DNA from 2 places in the Streptomyces sp. SD15 genome. Region 2 is predicted to be linked to the other one. Evidence: predicted binding sites of a transcription regulator. Region 2 holds the regulator's gene; the other holds the start of a gene.

Region 1 (11,745 bases), on a different contig from region 2:
ACGGGCCCCGCGTGGTGCTGGACGTGTTCGTGGCCCGCGAGGACGAGCAGGTTCTCGCTGTGGCGCCGCATGACGGTCGCGAAGTGGTCGAGCTTGAAGAGCGTGCCGAGGCGGTCCGGGTCCTGCTCGCGCTCCTCCAGGCCCTCGATGACGCCGAGCTGCCGCTCGACGAGGCCCAGGGTGCGCAGCGCGAGGTTGACGAACGTGCCGTGGATGGTGCCGCGCACCTGCTCCAGGTGGGCGGCCGCGGCGGTGAGTTCGGTGCGGAGCTGGTCGCGCTCGTCCGCCATCAGCTGGCGCTGCCCGATGAGGTGCCTGCGGTCGGCGTCGAGGGTGGTGAGCCGCTCGTGGAGTCCGGCGGTGTGTGCGTGCAGCGCGTTGACGGAGCGGACGACCTGGGCGAACTCGTCGTTGCGGCCGGTGAACTTGACCGGTTCCCCGGCGCCCGGGTCGGCGGCGAGGCGGGCCGAGCCGCGGCGCAGCACGGACAGCGGGCGGGTGAGGGTGCGGGCCATGGCCATCGAGACGCCGACCGCGACGAGCAGCAGCGTGCCGATCAGGGCGATCCGCAGCTCCAGCGCGGTGACGTCGTCGTCCCGCAGCAGTTCCAGGTCCTTGGTGCGGCGGTCGTAGAAGGCGGACTCGGCGCCGCGCATGAGCTCGACGCGGGCGGACAGCGCCGCGTCCACCTTCTTCGCGCTGGAGTCGAGCTCGCCGTCGGAGAGCGTCGGCTGGTCGGTGAGGCCGGTGAGGTACTTGTCGGCGGTCGTGACGTCCGGTCCCGTGACCGTGGAGTCGTACGAGGTCCGGACCGCCTTGGACGCCGTCTCGCGGAATTCGGCGAGGGCCGCGTCCGAGCGCAGCCGGGCCTGCTGGGCGGCGGCGCTGAGCGCCTCGCGCTGCTTGGTGTCGGCGTCGGACGAGGTGCTGGTGGTGACCGGCAGACCGGTGATCGGGCTGATGGTGGTCTGGGTGGTACGCGGGATGTCGAGCGCCGCGAGGAGCAGCCCGCGGGCGGCTGCGGACTGCTGGACGGCGGAGTCGAGCTCGGCGAGGGCGTACCCGCCGGAGCCCGCGCGGGGCGGCAGCTGCTCGGCCAGGTCCTCAGCGAGGTCGTGGAGTTCGGCGATGGCGGTGGTGTACGCCTGGTGCGCTTCGAGAGCGGTGCTCTGTCCGGTGAGCGCCGCTCTGCGGACGGCGGCGATGCCGTCGAGGTCCGTCAGCAGGCCGGCGGGCGTGTCCTCGTCCGCCCGCAACTCCTCGACCTGCCGGTCGACCCGGGCGCTGCGCTGCTCGGAGGGTGCCTTCGACTTGGGCCGGCCCGCGGCGATGTACGGGGTGACCTCGTCGCGCTCGTCGGCCAGCGCGTGCGCGAGCGTCACCGCCTGCTGGGTCCGCGCGGCGAGCGTCACCAGGTTCTGGGTGTCGTTCAGTTGGCTGGAGGCGGCCAGCACCGTTGGCGCTCCGGCGCCGGCTATGGCGGCCGCGACGACCGCGACGGCGACGATCAGCCGATTGCGCACATGAGCGGAGCGGCCCTTGCCGGCGGGAGTCTCTCCCGTGGCACCCGGCGTGCGCTCCGCGCCCGCCTCGGGGGGCGACTGCCCGGCCGACCGCTGGGCCGACTGCTTGCCTGTGCGCCGAGACCGCATCTTCTGCACCGGTGCTCGCATTCCTGACTCGTGTACCCAAGGGGCCCGGGTGACGTTCCGTCAATTGAGGCGTCCGCCCCGTACGGTTCCCGACCCTCCCAGTGCCGGTGGGCAGTGATCCCGCATCGTCCGGCCCGCCACCCGAAGGAGTGAACCTCGGACGGGAGTTGCCGGGCAAGTTCCTCCGGCGGGTGCGGCGCCCTTGTCCGGCGGGCCGGTTGGACGTCGGCGACGCGCTTTGGCAATATTCGCCGCCACGCCTTGCCGGAACAGATCATTCCATGCCAAACCCGGCGGCTGAGCTGCAGGTCCGTGCCCAAGGGGCATCCGATGGGGGCCTTTCGTAGAACGAGTGAAGGGCTCGTGCAGACTGATCGCATGCGCACCGAACTCGTCTCGGAACCGGGCGACCCGGCCCGCCCCAATGAGGACTTCGCATCGGTCGGCCTTCCCGCCTCGGGACAGGGGGGTTCACTGGTCCTCCTGGACGGCGTGACTCCCCCTCAGGGCGACGACGGCTGCCTGCATTCCGTCCCCTGGTTCTCCGCGCGCCTCGGCGGAGCACTGACCGAACTGTCCCTTTCCCGCCGGGATCTGACGCTGCCGGAGATTCTTTCCCGGGCCATACGCCGAGTGGCCGACACGCACTCCGACACCTGTGACCTTTCTCACCCGCGGACGCCCCAGGCGACGGTGGTTCTGGCCCGCTGGTCGGCGGACGCGGTCGAGTACCTGGTCCTCTCGGACTCGGCGCTCCTCGTGGAGTCTCCCGACGGCGCGGTCATCGCCGTACTGGACGACCGCCTGTCCCGTCTCCCCCGTGCCTCCCTGGCCACGGCCGCTTCGGCCGACGCCACGGTCCGCAACAAGGAGGGCGGCTTCTATACGGCGGCGGCGGATCCGTCGGTGGCGGGGCGGGCGGTGACGGGGGTGCTGCCGCGCGCCGAGGTCCGCGCCCTGGCCGCGCTGACGGACGGGGCGACACGGTGGGTGGAGAAGTTCCGCGAGGGCGACTGGGCGGACTGCTTCACCCTCGTACGCAAGGAGGGCGCGCAGGAGTTGGTGGATCGCGTACGAGCGCTGGAGCGGGCCGACGCGGAGGCGCGGACGTACCTGAGGCGGAGCAAGACGCACGACGACGCGACGGTGGTGTACGCCGAGCTCCGACTTGCCTGACGGCTCTCCGGACCGCCTCGCGCGCCCGGACAGGTCCTACTTGTCCTTCTCCATCCCCCGGTTGAGCTGCTGCAGCAGCCGCGCCAGTTCCGCGACCTCGCGCCGGTCCCAGTGGGACAGCTGGCCGACGTACCGCGCGCGCCGCGCCTCGCGGACCTTGCCGACGCGGCTGCGGCCCTCCTCGGTGAGACGGATCAGCCACGCCCGGCCGTCCGCCGGGTCGGGTTCGCGGGTGACCAGGCCGAGGTCCTCCAGGGCGCGCAGTTGGCGGGACATGGTGGCCTTGCCGACGCCGATGTAGCCGGCGAGCTCCGTGGCGCGCTGGCGGCCGCACTGGTCGAGGCGTACGAGGAGTCCGTACGCGGCGGATTCCAGGTCCGGGTGGACCTCGCGGGCCATCTCGCCCTGGTTGGCGCGGGCGCGGCGCAGGAACACGGTCAACTCGCGTTCCAGGGACAGGAACTCGGGGTCCCCGCCGCCGGGCGGGGCAGGCCGGTCCACACCACTTCCCGACACGTCGGATGCGGCCGGATGCCCGCCCTCGTTTCCGCCCTCGTGCACGTCAGCACCCCTGCTCTGGTTTCCCGGTCCTGAAAGTTTCTGCCAAAAATCGCCATGGCCGCAGCTCCGTCAGTATTTCGCAGGCGCAGACCAACGGCAGCCTCCGGGCCCCTTCCCACCGGTCGTTCTCCGTGCGCAGCTTCTCCATCAGGCTCCCTCGCAGGCGGCTGAGCCGCACGGCGAAGGCCCGGGTCCCCTCGTGAGGGATCCGGGCCTTGCCTGCCGGAGGCCGTCCGGCGGCGTCCGTCACGCCGCCACCGGCACCTCCGGGATCGCGCCGTTCGTCGCCGGGGCGAGGGCCAGCTCCAGGACCTGACGGACGTCCGTGACGGCGTGGACGGCGAGCTTGTCCAGCACCTCGGCCGGGACGTCGTCCAGGTCGGCCTCGTTGCGCTTCGGGATCACGACCGTCGTGACCCCGGCCCGGTGCGCGGCGAGCAGCTTCTGCTTGACGCCGCCGATGGGCAGTACCCGCCCGGTGAGCGAGACCTCGCCGGTCATCGCCACGTCCGTACGGACGAGCCGTCCGCTCAGCAGCGAGGCCAGCGCCGTCGTCATCGTGACGCCCGCGCTCGGACCGTCCTTCGGGACCGCGCCCGCCGGGAAGTGGATGTGCACGCCCCGGTCCTTCAGGTCGCCGACCGGGAGTTCCAGTTCGGCTCCGTGGCTGCGCAGGAAGGAGAGGGCGATCTGCGCCGACTCCTTCATCACGTCACCCAGCTGACCGGTCAGGGTCAGCCCTGCCGCGCCCGTCTCCGGGTCGGCCAGCGACGCCTCCACGTAGAGGACGTCACCGCCGGCGCCCGTGACGGCCAGACCGGTGGCGACACCGGGCACCGCCGTGCGGCGCTCGGCCGGGTCCTGGGCGGACTCGGGCACATGGTGCGGCCGCCCGATGAGCCCGCGCAGATCGGCGTCGGTCACCGTGAACGGCAGCTCCCGCTCACCGAGTTCGTGCTGCGCCGCGACCTTGCGGAGCAGCCGCGCGACGGCCCGCTCCAGGTTGCGTACGCCCGCTTCCCGGGTGTACTCCCCGGCGAGCTTGCGCAGCGCGCTCTCGTCGAGCGCGACCTCGCCCTTCTCCAGACCGGCCCGCTCCAGCTGCCGCGGCAGCAGGTGATCACGTGCGATGACGACCTTCTCGTCCTCGGTGTACCCGTCGAGCCGGACCAGCTCCATCCGGTCGAGCAGGGCCTCCGGGATGGCTTCCAGCACGTTGGCCGTGGCCAGGAACACCACGTCACTCAGGTCCAGCTCCACCTCCAGGTAGTGGTCCCGGAAGGTGTGGTTCTGGGCGGGGTCGAGCACTTCGAGCAGGGCGGCGGCCGGGTCGCCCCGGAAGTCGGACCCCACCTTGTCGATCTCGTCGAGCAGGACCACCGGGTTCATGGACCCGGCCTCCTTGATGGCGCGGACGATACGGCCGGGCAGCGCACCGACGTACGTACGCCGGTGTCCACGGATCTCCGCCTCGTCCCGCACACCACCGAGCGCGACCCGGACGAACTTCCTGCCCATGGCGTGCGCGACGGACTCACCCAGACTTGTCTTGCCCACGCCGGGCGGTCCGACGAGCGCGAGCACCGCGCCGCCACGCCGCCCGCCGACCACGCCGAGCCCACGCTCGGAACGCCGCTTGCGCACGGCGAGGTACTCGGTGATGCGCTCCTTCACGTCCTCGAGACCGGCATGCTCGGCGTCGAGGATCGCCTTCGCTCCCCGGATGTCGTACTCGTCCTCGGTCCGCTCGTTCCACGGCAGCTCGAGAACGGTGTCGAGCCAGGTCCGGATCCAGCCGCCCTCGGGCGACTGGTCACTGGACCGCTCCAGCTTGTCGACCTCCTTGAGCGCCGCCTCGCGAACGTTCTCGGGGAGGTCGGCGGACTCGACACGGGCCCGGTAGTCGTCGGACTCCTCGCCGTCCTTGGAGTCGCCGTTCAGCTCGCGCAGTTCCTTGCGCACTGCCTCGAGCTGGCGCCGCAGCAGGAACTCGCGCTGCTGCTTGTCGACGCCTTCCTGTACGTCCTTGGCGATGGACTCGGCGACATCCTGCTCCGCGAGGTGTTCACGCAGCTGCTCGGTGGCGAGCTTCAGCCGGGCGACCGGGTCTGCGGTCTCCAGCAGCGTGACCTTCTGCTCGGTGGACAGGAACGGCGAGTAACCGGAATTGTCGGCAAGGGCGGAAACGTCGTCGATGGCCTGTACGCGGTCCACGACCTGCCAGGCGCCGCGCTTGCGCAGCCAGCTGGTGGCGAGGGCCTTGTACTCCTTGACCAGCTCGGCGACATGGCCGGGCAGCGGGTCCGGCACGGTCTCGTCGACGCGCGTCCCCTCCACCCACAGCGCGGCGCCCGGACCGGTCGTGCCGGCGCCGATCTGTACGCGCCCACGGCCGCGGATCAGCGCGCCCGGGTCACCGTCGGCCAGGCGGCCGACCTGCTCGACGGTGCCGAGCACACCGGTGCTCGGGTACGCCCCGTCGATGCGCGGCACCAGCAGCACCTTCGGCTTGCCGGGCTCGGTCCGCGCGGCGGCCTGGGCGGCCTCCACCGCGGCGCGCACATCGGCGTCGTTCAGGTCGAGCGGAACCACCATCCCGGGCAGGACGACCTCGTCGTCGAGCGGCAGCACGGGCAGGGTCAGCGGAGTGGACTTCGTGGAGTCGGCAGCCATGATCTTCCTCTCGACAAGCAAGTTGAGCTATGCCGACTCAATGCAGGTGAGCCTTGGATTGTTCCCCAAGGCGTGTTCGCTCTCGGCGATCGCCCGGTGACAAGGCGGCGACCTGCGCTTCCGCGCCTTCATACCACCGCAAGGACACCGCTACACCACTGCAACGGCATTCACAGCGAACTCCTTCACACTGCAAGCTCATTCACAGCAAGCAGGGTCGTAAAACGGGGAATCGGGGGATCAAGTGGGCGAGGGTCAGGGGCGGGGGCCGACGCGGCGCGGTCTGGTGGTGGGGGCCGGGGCGGTGGCCGCGGCGGCGGCCGGGACGGTGGTCGTCCGGGCCACGGCGGGCGACGGCGAAGGCGCGGCCGAAAGGGCGACCGTACGGCGGACCGCGGCGCCGGTCGCCGGCCGGGCGCCCGCCACCTCTCCGCAGACGCCGGCCGCCGGCCGGACCCCCGGCGCGGGGCGCTCCGACCGCCCCAACATCCTGGTCGTCGTCACCGACGACCAGCCCAAGGAGACGGAGTGGGCGACCCCCGAGACGATCGACTGGCTCGGCGGGCACGGTGTGACCTTCGAGCGGGCGCACGCCAACACCCCGCTCTGCGCCCCCTCCCGTGCCTCGATCATGTCGGGCCGGTACGCCCACCACCACGGCGTACTCGACACCCGCCACCCCACCCGCCTCGACCAGAACACCACCGTGCAGCGGCAGCTGCACCAGGCCGGGTACCGCACCGGAATGTTCGGGAAGTACCTCAACTTCTGGCAGCCGGGCGTGAACCCGCCACACTTCGACGAGTGGCTGCTGCAGGAGCCGGTCAGCTACTACAACGGCCACTACAACGACAACGGGACCGTCCGGAACATCCCCGGCTACAACACCACCGTCATCAAGAACCACGCCCTCGCCTTCATGGAGCGCTCCCGGAGCGACGACCGGCCGTGGTTCGCGTACGTCGCCCCGCGCGCGGCACACGAGGTGAACATCCCGGAGAAGAAGTACGAGCGGACGCCGGTGCCGGACTGGGACGGACGCCCGTCCGTCTTCGAGAGCGACAAGAGCGACAAGGCAGACAAGCCGCCGTTCCTGCGCGGCGGCGCGGCGCACCACTCGCTCGCCGACGGACAGGCCCTGCGGGCACGTCAGCTGCGCACCCTGCTCTCCGTCGACGACGCGATGCGGGACTTCCGCGACAAGCTGCGCGCGCTCGGCCAGCTCGACAACACGCTCGTGCTGTTCACGAGTGACCACGGCCTGCTCTGGGGTGACCACGGCTGGCTGCGCAAGTCGGTGCCGTACCGGCCGAGCCTGGAAGTGCCGTTCTACCTGTCGTGGCCGGGCGGCGGGCTCGGCGGGGCGGCGGCCGACGACCGGCTGGCCGCCCACGTCGACATCGCGCCCACCCTCCTCGACGCCGCCGGGATCACCCCGGACACCCCGCACGACGGTCACTCGCTGCTCGGCACGAACGACCGCACGCATGTGCTCGCCGAGTGGTGGTGGAACCGCCAGGACAAGCAGCCGATCCACAGCTGGGCGTCGTACATCGGCAAGACCGAGCAGTACACGGAGTACTACCGGCTCCGCCTCGACAAACAGGGCCGCCCGCCCCGGGGGTCCCACAGCGGCCAGGTGCTCTTCCGCGAGTACTACGACCTGCGCGCCGACCCCTACCAGCTCACCAACAAGCTGCACGGGGCCTCCGCCGAGCAGGAGCGCCGACTCGGCATCCCGGAGCTGGCCCTGCGGCTGGCCACGGCCCGGAGCACCTGAACCGCCCCCCTCAGTCCGCCGCGGCGCGCGTCGGACATCCGGAATTCCCTCGGCTCGGCGTCAAGGAACTGTCACGATGGGCCGATGCCCACCTCGTACGACACCCCGGTAGTCATCGACCGTCGCGAGGGCCCGTACGGCGAGGTCGTGCTGCGGCGCCACGGCACGCTGCTGCAGATCATCGCCAACGGGTGCTTCCTGATGGACACCTCCGACGGCCGCTCGGAGCGGTTACTGGTCGACGCGGCGCTCGAGGCCCTGGACGGGCGGGCGGAGCCGAGCCTGCTGATCGGCGGCCTCGGCGTCGGCTTCTCCCTCGCGCATGCCGCCGCGGACCCCCGCTGGGGACGTATCACCGTCGTCGAACGTGAGCGGGCCATCGTCGACTGGCACCGCGACGGACCACTCGCGGAGCTCTCCGCGCGGGCGCTCGCCGACCCGCGTACGGAAATTGCCGAGGCCGATCTGCTCGCTCACGTCAATGAGATCTCCGCCACATATGACGCGCTGTGCCTGGACATCGACAACGGGCCCGGCTGGACCGTCACGGAGGGCAACAGGGCCCTCTATGCACCGGCCGGATTGGCAAGCTGCGCAAGGGCGTTGAAGCCCGGCGGGGTGCTCGCGGTGTGGTCGGCCCAGCCCTCTCCGGAATTTGAAGGAACCTTGCGGAATGCCGGGTTCCGACGGGTGCGTACCAAAGAGATCCCCGTTGCCCGGGGCGTTCCGGACGTCGTCCATCTCGCGGTCGGGCCTGGATAGCCGAGCGAAGGTGACTGCCCGTACCCTGCTTCCCTGACGCAGATCATTCAAGCGTCAAGCGCAGTCATGGGATCACCCCACGGATTCCGGAAAGCACACTTCAGGGGCGGGCGATGGAGCAGACCCACACATCCCACAACGGCACGGCGGCGACGCCGGGCGCTCAGCGCCGGGTGCTGGTGGTCGAGGACGACCCGACGATCGTCGACGCCATCGCGGCCCGCCTGCGCGCCGAGGGATTTCTCGTACAAACCGCGGGCGACGGGCCGGCCGCCGTCGACACCGCCGAGGCATGGCAGCCCGATCTGCTGATCCTCGACATCATGCTGCCGGGCTTCGACGGCCTGGAGGTCTGCCGCCGCGTGCAGGCCCAGCGCCCGGTGCCGGTGCTGATGCTCACCGCGCGCGACGACGAGACCGACATGCTGGTCGGGCTCGGCGTCGGCGCCGACGACTACATGACCAAGCCGTTCTCGATGCGCGAGCTGGCTGCCCGCGTGCACGTCCTGCTGCGCCGGGTCGAGCGCGCCGTAGTGGCCGCCTCGACGCCGCGCACCGGGATCCTGCGCCTGGGCGAGCTGGAGATCGATCACGCACAGCGCCGGGTACGAGTGCGCTCGGAGGACGTGCACCTGACGCCCACCGAGTTCGACCTCCTGGTCTGTCTGGCCAACACGCCGCGCGCGGTACTCTCCCGCGAGCAGTTGCTGGCCGAGGTCTGGGACTGGGCGGACGCCTCGGGTACGCGGACCGTGGACAGCCACATCAAGGCGCTGCGTCGGAAGATCGGCGCCGAGCGGATCCGTACCGTCCATGGCGTGGGCTACGCGCTGGAGACCCCGACTCCCTGAGCGGGGCCTTTTGAAGGACCTGTTTGAGGGGGCAGATCTCATGAGTGGATCGAGCGGACCGGGCGGATCGGGTGGATTGAGCGGACCGGGCGGACCGGGAGAGCGCAGGAACACGGAGCCCTGGGGCTCCGTGCGTCCTTTCTCGATCAAGACGAAGCTGGGCACGCTGGTCGTCGTCTCGGTCTTCATCACCACCGGTCTGATGGTGATCGCGATGCGCACCGAGACCGAGCTGCGCTTCATCACGGTCTTCTCGATGATCGCCACACTGTTGATAACGCAGTTCGTGGCGCATTCGCTCACCGCCCCGCTGGACGAGATGAACGCGGTCGCCCGGTCCATCTCACGCGGCGACTACACGCGCCGGGTGAGTGAGAACCGCCGGGACGAGCTGGGCGACCTGGCCCAGACGATCAACCTCATGGCGGACGAGCTGGAGGCCCAGGACCGCCAGCGCAAGGAGCTCGTGGCGAACGTCTCGCACGAGCTGCGCACCCCCATCGCGGGCCTGCGCGCCGTCCTGGAGAACATCGTGGACGGCATCTCCGCCGCCGACCCCGAGACCATGCGGACGGCGCTCAAGCAGACGGAGCGCCTCGGACGGCTGGTGGAGACGCTGCTGGACCTGTCGCGGCTGGACAACGGGGTCGTACCCCTGCGCAAGCGCCGTTTCGAGGTGTGGCCGTACCTGTCGGGTGTGCTGAAGGAGGCCAACATGGTCGCCTCCGCGCGCGCGGGCATCGCCTCGGGCTCCGGCAGCCACACCCGCACGGACGTCCATCTGCACCTCGACGTGTCGCCTCCGGAGCTGACCGCGCACGCGGACCCGGAGCGGATCCACCAGGTCGTCGCCAATCTCATCGACAACGCGGTGAAGCACAGCCCGCCGCACGGCCGGGTCACCGTGAAGGCCCGGCGGGGCGACCTCCCGGAGTCGCTGGCCCTGGAGATCCTGGACGAGGGCCCCGGCATTCCGCAGTCGGAGTGGCACCAGATCTTCGAGCGATTCAACCGGGGCGGGGTGCCGTCGCCGCACGGACCGGGCAGCGACGGCGGTACGGGCCTGGGGCTCGCCATCGCCCGCTGGGCCGTCGATCTGCACGGCGGCCGGATCGGTGTGGCCGAATCAAGGCGCGGCTGCCTGATCCAAGTCACCCTTCCGGGGCTTCCATCTTTGCCAAGTTGACGTAAAGTTCGAACCGGAGCCACAGGATCCATCGAAGTCCCGCGCTCGTGGACACGTGTGATCAGGCACAGGGCCGCGTGAGTCGTACCGCGACCCTGAATGAACGTACCCAGCCGGGCCGAAACCCCGCTTGTTTCCCGCCATTTCCACAGCCGAAACACACTTTCCGATGTGACTTACACGACGTTGGACGGGCCCGGCCTGACCTTCTCGGCCATGGAGGCGTAGCCTTTATTTCCGCTGTCCATCACCTTGTGAAGCGGAAGAGGGCGGTTGCCGCCGTGTCGCCACAGTCCCCCAGTAACTCATCGAGCATCTCGACCGAGGACCAAGCCGGGAAGAACCCTGCTGCCGCCTTCGGACCCAATGAGTGGCTCGTCGACGAGATCTATCAGCAGTACCTCCAGGACCCGAATTCGGTAGACCGAGCCTGGTGGGACTTCTTCGCCGATTACAAGCCTGGGGCGGCTGCTGCCTCGGCTCCGGCGGGTACTGCGGCCGCGGGGGCCGCAGAGACCACCACAGCGGTTCAGGCCGCGCCTGCCGCTCCGGCGGCCCCTGCGGCGCCCCAGGCCCCGGCTCAGGCCGCTCCCGCGGCTCCCGCGCCCGCCCCGGCCGCCGCTCCCGCGGCTGCTCCGGCCGCGCCGAAGCCCGCTGCCGCCGCCCCGGCGCCCGTGAAGGCCGCTCCGGCGCCCGCGAAGGCCGCTCCGGCCGCCGCGAAGCCGACGGCCGAGCCGGCCACCGAGGCCCCCGCGGGCCCGGAGTACATCCCGCTGCGCGGCCCTGCCGCCGCGGTCGCGAAGAACATGAACGCCTCGATCGAGGTGCCCACGGCCACGTCCGTGCGCGCGGTCCCGGTGAAGCTGCTCTTCGACAACCGCATCGTCATCAACAACCACCTGAAGCGCGCCCGGGGCGGGAAGATCTCCTTCACCCACCTCATCGGCTACGCGATGGTGCAGGCCATCAAGGCCATGCCGTCGATGAACTGGCACTTCGCGGAGAAGGACGGGAAGCCCACCCTCGTCAAGCCGCCGCACATCAACTTCGGCCTCGCCATCGACCTGGTGAAGCCCAACGGCGACCGTCAGCTGGTCGTCGCGG
Region 2 (11,745 bases):
GCCGGGGACGCGGCAGCAGCCGACGCCCAGACGGTTGGCCTGACGGCCCAGCTGGACCAGGTACGCATGGCGCTCGGTGAGCGCACGGCGGACCTCCAGCGGCTCCAGGCCGAGTACCAGAACTACCGCCGCCGGGTCGAGCGCGACCGGATCGCGGTCAAGGAGATCGCCATCGCGAACCTCCTGACCGAGCTCCTGCCCGTGCTCGACGACATCGGCCGCGCACGGGAACACGGCGAACTGGTCGGCGGCTTCAAGTCGGTGGCCGAGTCGCTGGAGGTCGTCGCGTCGAAGATGGGGCTTCAGCAGTTCGGCAAGGAGGGCGAGCCCTTCGACCCGACGATCCACGAGGCCCTGATGCACTCGTACGCGCCGGACGTCACCGAGACGATGTGCGTGGCGATTCTGCAGCCCGGGTATCGGATCGGCGAGCGCACCATCCGCCCCGCGCGGGTGGCCGTGGCCGAGCCCCAGCCCGGGGCGCAGCCGCTCAAGGCCGACGAGGCGGAGTCCGCCGCCTCCGCCGATGACAAGGAGAGCGGTGGCCCGGACGAGGGCTGATGTTGAACGCATGAGGGAGGAGGGACGTCGAGGATGAGCACCAAGGACTTCATCGAGAAGGACTTCTACAAGGTCCTCGGCGTCCCCAAGGACGCCACCGAGGCCGAGATCAAGAAGGCGTACCGGAAGCTCGCCCGCGAGTTCCACCCGGACGCCAACAAGGGCAACACCAAGGCCGAGGAGCGCTTCAAGGAGATCTCCGAGGCGAACGACGTCCTCGGTGACCCCAAGAAGCGCAAGGAGTACGACGAGGCCCGCGCCCTCTTCGGCAACGGCGGCTTCCGTCCGGGTCCCGGCGCGGGCGGCGGCTCCTTCAACTTCGACCTGGGCGACCTCTTCGGAGGCGGCGCCCACGGCCAGCAGGGCGGGGCCGGCGGCTTCGGCGGCGGTATCGGTGACGTCTTCGGCGGTCTGTTCAACCGCGGTGGCGCGGGCCCCGGCACCCGGGTTCAGCCCCGGCGCGGCCAGGACATCGACACCGAGGTCACGCTGAGCTTCACGGAGGCGGTGGACGGCGCGACCGTCCCGCTCCGGATGACCTCACAGGCGCCCTGCAAGGCCTGCTCCGGCACCGGCGACGCGAACGGCACACCGCGTGTGTGCCCGACGTGCGTCGGCACGGGTCAGGTCGCCCGGGGCTCCGGCGGTGGTTTCTCCCTCACCGACCCCTGCCCGGACTGCAAGGGCCGCGGTCTCATCGCGGAGAACCCGTGCGAGATCTGCCAGGGCAGCGGCCGCGCCAAGTCCTCGCGCACGATGCAGGTCCGCATCCCGGCGGGGGTGAGCGACAGCCAGCGGATTCGCCTCCGAGGCAAGGGCGCACCCGGCGAGCGGGGCGGCCCGGCAGGCGACTTGTACGTCACCGTCCACGTCGACTCCCACCCGGTCTTCGGCCGCAAGGGCGACAATCTCACCGTCACCGTGCCCGTCACCTTCACGGAGGCGGCGCTCGGCGGCGAGGTCCGCGTCCCGACCCTGGGCGGCCCACCGGTCACCCTGAAGCTGCCCCCGGGCACGCCCAACGGTCGTACGATGCGGGCCCGTGGCAAGGGAGCGGTCCGCAAGGACGGCACACGGGGCGACCTGCTGGTCACCGTCGAGGTCGCCGTCCCCCAGGACGTGTCGGGCAAGGCTCGTGACGCCCTGGAGGCGTATCGCGAGGCGACCGCGGATGAGGATCCGCGGGCGGAGCTGTTCCAGGCCGCGAAGGGAGCATGAGTGAGATGGACGGCCGTCGTCGGAACCCCTATGAACTGACCGAGGAAACCCCGGTCTACGTCATCTCGGTGGCGGCCCAGCTCTCCGGCCTGCACCCGCAGACCCTGCGCCAGTACGACCGGCTGGGCCTCGTCTCCCCCGACCGCACCGCCGGCCGGGGCCGACGCTACTCCGCCCGCGACATCGAACTGCTGCGCAACGTCCAGCAGTTGTCGCAGGACGAGGGCATCAACCTGGCCGGCATCAAGCGCATCATCGAGCTGGAGAACCAGGTCGCCGCACTCCAGTCCCGCGTCGCGGAGCTGGAATCGGCCCTGGACGGCGCGGCGGCCACGATGCAGCAGCGCGAGGCCGCGGTGCATGCCTCGTACCGCCGCGACCTGGTCCCGTACCAGGAGGTACAGCAGACGAGTGCGCTGGTGGTCTGGCGGCCGAAGAGGCCGTCGGACTAGCTACCGCATAGCGAAAGGGGCCGGGAGATGATCCATCTCCCGGCCCCTTTCGGCGTCCTTCAGGTCACTGCGCCGGTGCGGTGACCGTCCAGTCGCCCGCAGGCAGGGACTCGGTGCCGTCCGCGGCCACGGCCGTCACCCAGTAGTAGGACGTGGTGCCGCGCTCGGCTCCGGTGTCGAAGTACTCGCGGACACCGCTGCCGAGTTCGGCGATCTTCTCGTACGTGGCGGTGGCGGGGTTCCACCGGTGGACGCGGTAGCCGCCCGCGGCCTCCGGCGCGGACTCGCCGAGCCCCGACCACGTCACCTGGTTCCCCTCGTCGCCCTCCTCGGGGCTCACGGTGACGTACAGCGGCGAGCCCTCGGGCGTCGGCACGCTCGGCGTCATGTCGAGCTCGGTCGCGGCCACGGCCTCCGCCGTCCGGGTCCACTTGAAGGAGGAGTTCCCGGAGGTGTCGATGGCGTCGACGAAGAAGCAGACGAGGTCGCCGTCCGGGAGGGTGGTGTACGAGTACGAGGTGGTGTCGGCCGGCAGATACTCCGTCAGCGATCCGGCACAGACCTGCTCGTCGCCCTCGTCGCCCCAGAGCTCACCCCGGTAGACGGTGTACTTCCCGAGGTCGGCGGCCGGATTCTTGTCCCAGTCCAGCTCGAAGCCGTACTCGGTCGGGGTGACCGTCAGCCCGGTGACGGCGGGCGGCGGGGTGAGGTCCTCGCGCTCGCCGGCGGTGGCGACGGAACGCGCGGACTCGTTGCCCGCCGCGTCGAGAACGGTCACGCGGTAGGAGTAGGTGACGCTCTCGACGGCCGAGGTGTCCAGGTAGGAGACCCGATCCGTACTGCCCACCTGGGTGTACGTACCGTTCTCGCTCGCCGCCCGGTAGACGCGGTAGGACACCCCTCCCGTGACCGCGTTCCAGTCGAGCTGCAGCCCGGTACGCATGGAGGTGGCGATCAACCCGGCGGGCGCGGCCGGTGCCGTCCGGTCGACGGTGGTCACGCCCTGATCGGCGCTGCCGGCCGACTCGTTGCCCGCCTTGTCGATCGCGCGGACCTCGTAGTAGTACAGGTCGCCGGTCGCGGGAGTGGCGTCGGTGTACGAGGTGGAGGTGGTCGTCGCCAGCGGCTGGCTGCCGTAGGCGGCGCCCTGGAGGCGGCGGTAGACGCGGTAGCCGGAGAGGTCCATCTCCTTGTTCTTCGCCCAGGTCAGCTTGGCCTTGCCCGTCGCCTTGTCGTACGTCACCGAAGTGCCCGTCGGGGCGAGGGGCTTGACCTTGTCGACGGTCGCGGTGGTGCGGGGGGCGTAGGCGAAGGAGACGTTCGCCCTGCCGGTCCAGTTGACGTAGTCGACGCGGAGGGTGTGCTTGCCGGAGGGGATGGTGAGGTTGACGGTCTTCTTGACCGTCGCCGACACGTTCTTCCAGAGGTCGATCTTGCGGGTGCCGTCGAGGTAGACGCGTATGCCGTCCTGAGTGGCCACGGGGAGGGCGAAGGGTCCGCCGGAGCCGAAGTCGCGGGTGACGGTCCAGCGGACGCCGAAGTTGTTGGACGGCAGCCCGGAGGCGGGGGCGCCCGTGCCCCAGTTCTCGCTGATGGTGGAGTCGCAGGCCGTCTTCTTCGGCGTACCGGAGAAGGTGGTGTTCGCGAAGATCTGGCGCTTGTAGACGGGCGAGGCGCAGGTGGTCGTAGCGGCGGAGGCCGGTGCGGCGGTCGCGGTGAGCAGACAGCCCGCAGTGGCCAGGACGATCGCGGAGGGGAGGAGCGAGGTCTTCAACTCAGGCTCCGCTCGGCAGGGTCACGGTGTAGTCGATGTTCGTGAAGGTCTCCGTGCCGTCGGCCGCGACGACGGAGGCGACAAAGTGGTTGGTGGTGCCGGTGGGTGCGGTGAGGTCCGTGTAGTAGTTGGTGGTCGTCGCCAGGGGTACGTCGTTCAGCCGGACGTACGTGCTGGTCTGGCGGTCCCACCGGTACACGTTGATGCCGAGGGCGTCGGCGGCGACGCCTTCGCAGTCGAGGTCCAGCACCGAGTTGCCCGCGTCGTTGTCGAAGGCGTAGAGGTCGCAGACCGACGTGTCCTCGGGGACGACCGTCGGGGTGAGGTCGAGCTCGGTGACGGCGACCTTGGAGAGTTCTTGGCTCCATGGGGCGACGTCCGGGTCGTTCGAGTCTGCGTAGATGCGGGAGTTGCCGTAGATGTCGTAGGCGACGACAACGTAGTTGGTGACCTCGCCGTCCGCCCGCTCGGGGCCGACGACGTACTCGGAGGTGCCGGCGTCCACGACGTCGATGTACTCGGGGGTTTGCCACCAGTTCGTCTGCTCGTAGACCTCGTACTTGGCCAGGTCCGCGGCTGTGCTGTCGTCCCAGTCCAGCTTGACGCCGTACTCCAGGGGCTCTGCGGTCAGGCCGGTCACGTTCGGCGGCGGGATCTCGTCGCCGGGCCGGGTGACGGTCAGCTCCTTGGAGGCGGTGGACCAGAGGCCGGCGGTGTTCTTGCGGACCATCACGTAGTGGTACGTGCGGCCCTGGTCGCCGTCGTAGTCGGTGCAGCTACGGATGGTGTTGCCGGCCTCGTCGGTACGGACCTTGCGGCTGCGGCAGTCGACGGGGTACACACCGGAGATGCTCACCGGGGAGGTCTCCGAGCGGTACACCTCGTAGTCGGCGGTGTCGCCGCCCGCGGGCTCCGTCCAGGTGAAGACCGCGCCCCAACTGGGCGTGGTCGCGACCACGTTCGAGGGCGGGGTGATGGTCCGCGCGGTGCGGACGACGGCGGAGGCGCCGGCGTTCCCGGCCGCGTCGACGGCGCTGACCTTGTAGTCGTACGCCTTGCCGTAGGACGCCGTGGTGTCGGTGTACGCGGTGGCCGTGGTCTCGGCGAGCTCGGTGTACGAGGTCGCGGTGTCCCGCTTGCGGAAGATCCGGTAGGTGACCGCGTCCGCCGAGGCCGTCCAGGAGAGGTTGTTGGACGCCTCCACGCCGGTGGCGGTGAGGACCGGAGCGGTGGGCGCGGTGTCGTCGTACGTGGTGACCGGCCCCTGGTCGGAGCCGCCGGCCGACTCGTTGCCCGCCTTGTCGTAGGCGCGGACCTCGTAGTAGAAGGTCTGGCCGGTGGTCGGCGGGGCGTCCGTGTACGTGCGCTTGGTGGTCGTGGCCACCTTCGTCCAGGTGCTGGTGCCCTTCACCCGCCGGTAGACCCGGTAGCCGGCGAGGTCCATCTCCTTGTTCGCGGACCAAGTGAGCTCGACGAGGGGGCGGTTCTCCGCATCCGTGAACTCGTCGAACCAGGCGCCCGTCGGGGCGAGCGGCTTGACCTTGTCGACGGTCGCGGTGGTGCGGGGGGTGTAGGCGAAGGAGACGTTCGCCCTGCCGGTCCAGTTGACGTAGTCGACGCGGAGGGTGTGCTTGCCGGAGGGAATGGTCAGGTTGACGGTCTTCTTGACCGTCGCCGACACGTTCTTCCAGAGGTCGACCTTGCGCACCCCGTCGAGGTAGACGCGTATGCCGTCCTGCGTGGCCACGGGGAGCGAGAACGGGCCGCCGGAGCCGAAGTCCCTCGTGACGGTCCAGCGGACGCCGAAGTTGTCCTTCGGGAGGCCGGTGGCGGGGGCTGCGGTGCCCCAGTTCTCGCTGATGGTGGAGTCGCAGGCCGTCTTCTTCGGTGTGCCGGAGAAGGTGGTGTTCGCGAAGATCTGCCGTTTGTAGACGGGCGAGGCGCAGGTGGTGGCCGCGGCTGCGGGGCCCGCGGCGAGGAGGCCGCCCGCGGTGGCGAGCACGAGGGCGATGGAGACCGCGGCCGTCGTGCGTCTGGCTGGGTACATGCGTTCCTTCAGTCCTGATCGTCAACGATCGTCAACGTCGTCAACGGGAGGTAAAGCCGTCGACGATCAGGACTCGTGGAAGGAGCGCATGGTTGTACGGAAGTGGTGCAGGAGTGCGGTGAGTTCTTCGGGAGTGTTGGTGAGGTTGATCTGTGCGCGACGGCGCAGGGCCTCAGAGCCAGGAGTCCCAGATGCCGTATGCCACGGTCCGGCCGACCAGCTCGGTTCCCGACGTCTCGGTGTACACCGTGCGGTAGTAGTACAGGCCGAGTCGGTCCTCATGGACGGTGGAGTCCATGAAGAAGCTCGCCTCGCCGACCTTGCCCGTGGTGAGCGTGACGTAGGAGTTCGTGGCGGGGTCCCAGCGCTCCAGGCGGTAGTCGGTCAGCAGGGAGCAGTCGCCCAGGCCGGCGCTCTCGGAGCAGCCGACGTACAGCTCCGGGTACTGGTCCTCCCGGATGTCGGTGCCGGTCCAGCCGGGCGGCCGGGTGTCGGGCAGGGTGACGGAGACCTCGGCGGTCTGGAAGAAGTCGATGTCCTCGTCCGAGTACTGGGCGTCCGTGGCCGCCACCCGGTAGACGTGCGTGCCGCCGTCGGGGAGCGTCGGGCAGAGGAGTTCGGTGGCGGACAGCGAGGTGCCCTGCCAGCAGTTCTTCGTCCAGACGGTCTCGCCGGTGTCCGGGTCGGTGGTGCTCTGCCAGACGTAGTAGCCCTGGACGTCGTCGTCGGCCGGCGGGTTCCAGGTGAGGCGGACGCCGAGCGGGATGATCTCGGCCGTCAGGTCGACCACCGGAGCGGGGCGTCGGGTGTCCCGGGTGGTCGCGGTCACCGGTGCGCTGGGCTGGGAGGAGTGCCCGTAGCGGTCGACCACGACGACGCGGTACTCGTACGTGGTCTCGGAGGCACCTGAGCCCTCCAGACAGTGCGACAGAACGAGCTGGGCCTCCGTGGTGTAGGCCGGGTCGTGGGCGTTCAGGGAGTTCCACGTGGAGCTCGTGGGCGGTTGCAGGGGGCCGTCGCCGCCGAACGGCGGCGAGCACTGTTCCAGGGTCGTGCTCTCGCCGGTCGCGGGGTCCGTACGGACGATCCTGTAGGTGGGGAGGTGGTCCTTGTCGGCGGCCCAGGGGTCGGTGCTGCGCCACGACAGATTCACCCCGTTTCCCGTCACCGACCCGGTGATGAGCTGGTACGGCGCGATGGCCTCGGACCGCTCCGCCATGGCCAGGGTGACCTCGGCGGGGGCGGAGGCCTTGCCCTTGGCGTCCACCGCGCGGATCGCGTACCTGTACTCGTCCGCCAGGGCCAGCTTCTGCCGCGGCACCACATCGGTCGCCGTGGTGGTGGCGGTGCCGTCGAGGGCGTCCACGTACCCGCCCGTGGCGGGGTTGTACTGGAGCACCTGGTACGTGACCGCGTCCGCGACCGGCGTCCACTTCAGATGCGGGACGCCGGACTCGTAGTCGACGTGGGCGTCGGCGGGGGCCGCCGGCGGGATCGTGTCGAAGAGGGTGAACGTCGTGGCGGCGGAGTACGCGGACCAGTTGCCGGCCGCGTCCCGCGCCCGTCCCCGGTAGGTGGCCTTGGAGCCGTCGGCGGCCTGCCCGGCGTCGCAGAACGGGCCCTTCGTGCCCTCGTGGACGGTGATCCAGTCGCCGGTGACCGCGTCCTTCCGCTGAGCCTGGTACAGGGTGATGTCGGCCGCGTTCGCGGCGGTCGTGACGAGTTCCGGACCCGCGAGCTTCTCGTCGGTCGCGCAGATGTCCAGCTCGAGGAACGGCGCGGCGGGCGGGGTCCGGTCGACGGTGCTCACGCCCTGGTCGGCGGTGCCGGTGGACTCGTTGCCGGCCTTGTCGTACGCGCGGACCTCGTAGTAATAGGTCCGGCCGGTGGCGGGCGGGGTGTCGGTGTACGAGGTCGCCGTCGCGGCGGTCAGCCTCGTCCAGTCGCTGCTCCCCTTGAGGCGGCGGTAGACGCGGTAACCCGCGAGGTCCATCTCCTTGTTCTTCGACCAGGTCAGCTTCGTCTTGAGGGTGGTCCGGTCGTACGTCACCGACGCACCCGTCGGCGCCAGCGGCCTGACCCTGTCGACGGTCGCCGAAGTGCGGGGCGTGTAGCCGAACTTGACGTTGGCGGCGCCGGTCCAGTTGGCGTAGTCGACGCGGAGGGTGTGCTTGCCGGAGGGGACGGTCAGGTTGAGCGTCTTGGAGACGGTCGACGAGACGTTCTTCCACAGGTTGATCTTGCGGACGCCGTCGACGTAGACGCGGATGCCGTCGCGGGAGGAGGCGTTGAGGGCGAAGGGTCCGCCGGAGCCGAAGTCCCTCGTCACGGTCCAGCGGACGCCGAAGTTGTCCTTCGGGAGGCCGGTGGCGGGGGCTGCGGTGCCCCAGTTCTCGCTGATGGTGGAGTCGCAGGCCGTTTTCTTCGGTGTGCCGGAGAAGGTGGTGTTTGCGAAGATCTGGCGTTTGTAGACGGGTGAGGCACAGGTGGTGGCCGCCGAGGCCGGTGCGGCGGTCACGGTGAGCAGGCCGCCCGCGGTGGCGATCACCACGGTTGTGGCAAGTGCAGCTCCGCCGCGTCGAATTGGTCTCATGCTTTCCCTACCCGGTGCTGTGGTGGACTCGGCCGCCTTCAAGACTCCTGGCCGGGGGCAGGGGTTGTATGTCTCTGAGGAGCTGGTGACAGAAGTGAATCAGAGTGGTTCTGTGGAAGTGGAGGCGCACCCTCTTCCCATCGTGTTCACTTGGGGAACACAGCATGCTGTTGCCATCTCGTTAAGTGGTTACTCCTTGACGCTGAGCTCATGGCCGCGTTGGCTTTCAGCCACCTGGGTCGCAAAGCTGCTACCTCGCCCGGAAGGCACCTGATGTGAACACTCGTAACACCCGTCACACCCGGCTTCGTCGTACCGCCATAGCCCTGGCCTCCTCCGTGACGGCCGTCTCCCTCACCGCCTGCGGTGTCGTGGACGGGCTCAGCGGCAGTGACACCAAGGCGAGCCCGACGAAGGGCGACGACATCAAGGTGGGCCTTCTCCTCCCGGAGAAGGCGAACAGCCGTTACGAGAAGTTCGACTACCCGATCATCAAGGAGCAGGTCGCCGAGCTCACCAACAACAAGGGCCAGGTCGTCTACGCCAACGCCGAGCAGAGCGCGAGCAAGCAACTCACCCAGCTCCAGCAGATGGTGGACGACAAGGTCGACGTGCTCCTGGTGGACGCGGTGGACTCCAAGTCCATCGCGACCGGGGTGCAGAAGGCCAAGGACGCGGGCATTCCCGTCATCGCGTACGACCGCCTGGCGCAGGGCCCGATCGACGCGTACATCTCCTTCGACAACGAACTCGTCGGCGCGGTGCAGGGCAAGGCCCTCCTCGAGGCGCTCGGTCCCGACGCCTCCTCGAAGAAGATCGTCATGATGAACGGCGCGGTCACCGACCCGAACGCGGCGCAGTTCAAGGCCGGCGCCCTGACCGAGCTCGCGGACAAGGTCGACATCGCCAAGAAGTACGACACCAAGGACTGGGACCCGGTCAACGCCAAGGCCAACATGGAGAAGGCCATCGCGGCCATCGGCCTCGACAACGTCGCCGGCGTCTACTCCGCCAACGACGGCCTCGCGGGCGCCGTCATCGACGTCATGAAGACCATGGGCGTCAGCACGGTCCCGCCGGTCACCGGCCAGGACGCCGAACTCGACGCGGTGCAGCGCATCGTCCGGGGCGAGCAGTACATGAGCGTCTACAAGTCGTACCCGCAGGAGGCCACCGCCGCCGCCGAGATGGCCGTGGCGAAGGTCCAGGGCCGCTCGATCGAGTTCGACGCGCTCACCCGCGACAAGGTCGACAGCCCCACGACCAAGAAGATCCCGTCCCAGCTCGTCCCGGTGGTCGCCCTCACCAAGGCGAACATCCAAGAGACGGTCATCCAGGACAGCATCTACACCGTCAAGCAGATCTGCACGGCCGACTACAAGGCCGCCTGCGCGGAGCTCGGCCTCAAGTAGCGGGCTGATTCAGAGGGTTCACGTGTGAACCATCGTGTGGCTGTGGGTGTCTCAGGAGACGACCGTCTGTCGTACCGCCGGAGGCACCCATGTCCATGATCGGCCTGTTCTGGATCACCAAGGAGAGCGTGTACGTGGGCGCCGAGCCCGAAGGGAACGGGCGCGGCGTCCGGCTCACTCCGGACGGGCTGGAGGCGCTGGGCACGGACCAGAAGGGCTTCTGGGCCTGGACGGACATACGCGAGGTCACGGTGCACTACGCCACGGTGCGGTCGAGTACCCAGTGGCTGGTGAACAGCACGATGGACACGGTCCTCGATGTGGCGACGGGCGGCGGGAACGCCCCCGCCGCCTTCGAGATCCACGTCCGCACCGACGAGGAGAAGGCCGAGCTGACCGTGTACGCCGCCCCTGTCGGGGGCTATGTGCAGTCCGAGTACGAGCTGTCGCTGACCCTGCTGGACCGGTTCGTGGACGGCACGGTGGACGTGGCGCGGCTGTTGGAGTGGGGCAGCGTCGAGGGCGACGGCGTGACGCCCTGGCGTGTGGCCCGCGAGGCGCTGCTCAGGAGCTGGGCCGTGACGTGAGATGCCGCAGGAGTGCGGCGAGGCGGTCCGGGGTGGTGGTGAGTACGGTGCGGGGGTCTTCGCTCTCGCGGAGGCGGATCGTTCCGTCGGCGGCGGCGACGTTGACACACTCGCCCTGCGGACCGCCGCTGAACGTCGACTTCTGCCAGTCGAGTTCGGACATCGTGGCTTCCCCCTGAAGCGTGTAGAGAAGGTGCTGGATCAGAGCCAGCGAGTCCTTCACCGAGTGTGCTTCCGGGGCCGACGATACGTCGACGGGGGCAAGGGCGTACTCGGCGAGACGCTCGAACATCCCACCGTGCTGCCGTAGTTGTGTCCGCTCGCTCAAGTACCGGGAACCGGTGGGCTGTTCGAGTACAACGGTGCTGAGTTGTGCGACGCTCGGGATGATGTGGACGAAGTTTCCGCTCAGGGCGGCGTGCGCCTGCGCGCTGAACGGGTAGATCTGGACCGTCACGTGGGGCAGGCGGGCCAGTTCGATGAGCCGCAGCATCTGCTCCCGCATCATCTGGGGGCTGCCGAATCGCATGTGCAGGGCCGCTTCGTGGATCACGGCGTGCACGGCGGGCGGGTTCTCGCGGGTGAGGATGCGCTGTCGCGCCATGCGGAACTTCAGGGCCTCCTCGATGTTCTCGAAACCCGGTTTGGGACTGTTGAAGATGGCCTGGGTGAACGCGGGGGTCTGGAAGAGTCCTGGAACGAAGAGTGACGCCACCGTTCCCAAGGTCTGCCGGGACTTCGTACGCGGCATTCTGCTCACCCTCGGCCGCGAGCCCCTCGCCATGCCCGCGACCCTCTGCACCTCGGAACTGGTCACGAACGTCCACCTCCACACCAAGGGCACGGCCATGCTCCGCGTGCAGCTCACGCCGGCCCGCCTGCGGGTGAGCGTCTACGACGAGAGCCACGACCCACCGGTCACTTCGGAGGCGGAGGTGGCCGCCTGCTGGGGGCGCGGCCTCGCCCTCGTCGAGGAGGTCGCGGACGCGTGGGGCGTGGCGGGGGAGCGGGCGGGGCGGTTTGCGAAAGGCGTGTGGTTCGAGTGGGGGGAGCCCGTCGGAGACGGATCGTTCCGGCCTCACCGGATCGGGTGATCCGGAG

The links. The regulator HspR, encoded in region 2, represses chaperone genes until heat shock. The targets are predictions, from matches to a motif close to TTGAGNNNNNNNNNCTCAA.
Positions count from the first base shown of each region.
Region 1: the regulator HspR is predicted to act here: its motif matches at 6,085-6,103, upstream of lon (endopeptidase La).

Region 1 is NZ_JBTLMO010000010.1:22,451-34,195, reverse strand. It holds gene ACX28W_RS12295 (sensor histidine kinase) at 1-1,661, opposite strand, end outside; gene ACX28W_RS12290 (hypothetical protein) at 2,031-2,828, shown strand; gene ACX28W_RS12285 (MarR family winged helix-turn-helix transcriptional regulator) at 2,865-3,389, opposite strand; gene lon (endopeptidase La) at 3,636-6,062, opposite strand; gene ACX28W_RS12275 (sulfatase family protein) at 6,307-7,842, shown strand; gene ACX28W_RS12270 (spermidine synthase family protein) at 7,927-8,604, shown strand; gene ACX28W_RS12265 (response regulator transcription factor) at 8,718-9,455, shown strand; gene ACX28W_RS12260 (HAMP domain-containing sensor histidine kinase) at 9,496-10,641, shown strand; gene ACX28W_RS12255 (multifunctional oxoglutarate decarboxylase/oxoglutarate dehydrogenase thiamine pyrophosphate-binding subunit/dihydrolipoyllysine-residue succinyltransferase subunit) at 10,923-11,745, shown strand, end outside.
Region 2 is NZ_JBTLMO010000080.1:593-12,337, forward strand. It holds gene grpE (nucleotide exchange factor GrpE) at 1-561, shown strand, start outside; gene dnaJ (molecular chaperone DnaJ) at 595-1,779, shown strand; gene ACX28W_RS40765 (heat shock protein transcriptional repressor HspR) at 1,785-2,231, shown strand; gene ACX28W_RS40770 (fibronectin type III domain-containing protein) at 2,296-4,005, opposite strand; gene ACX28W_RS40775 (fibronectin type III domain-containing protein) at 4,007-6,052, opposite strand; gene ACX28W_RS40780 (fibronectin type III domain-containing protein) at 6,225-8,645, opposite strand; gene ACX28W_RS40785 (sugar ABC transporter substrate-binding protein) at 8,921-10,057, shown strand; gene ACX28W_RS40790 (hypothetical protein) at 10,147-10,644, shown strand; gene ACX28W_RS40795 (Scr1 family TA system antitoxin-like transcriptional regulator) at 10,622-11,395, opposite strand; gene ACX28W_RS40800 (ATP-binding protein) at 11,427-11,738, shown strand.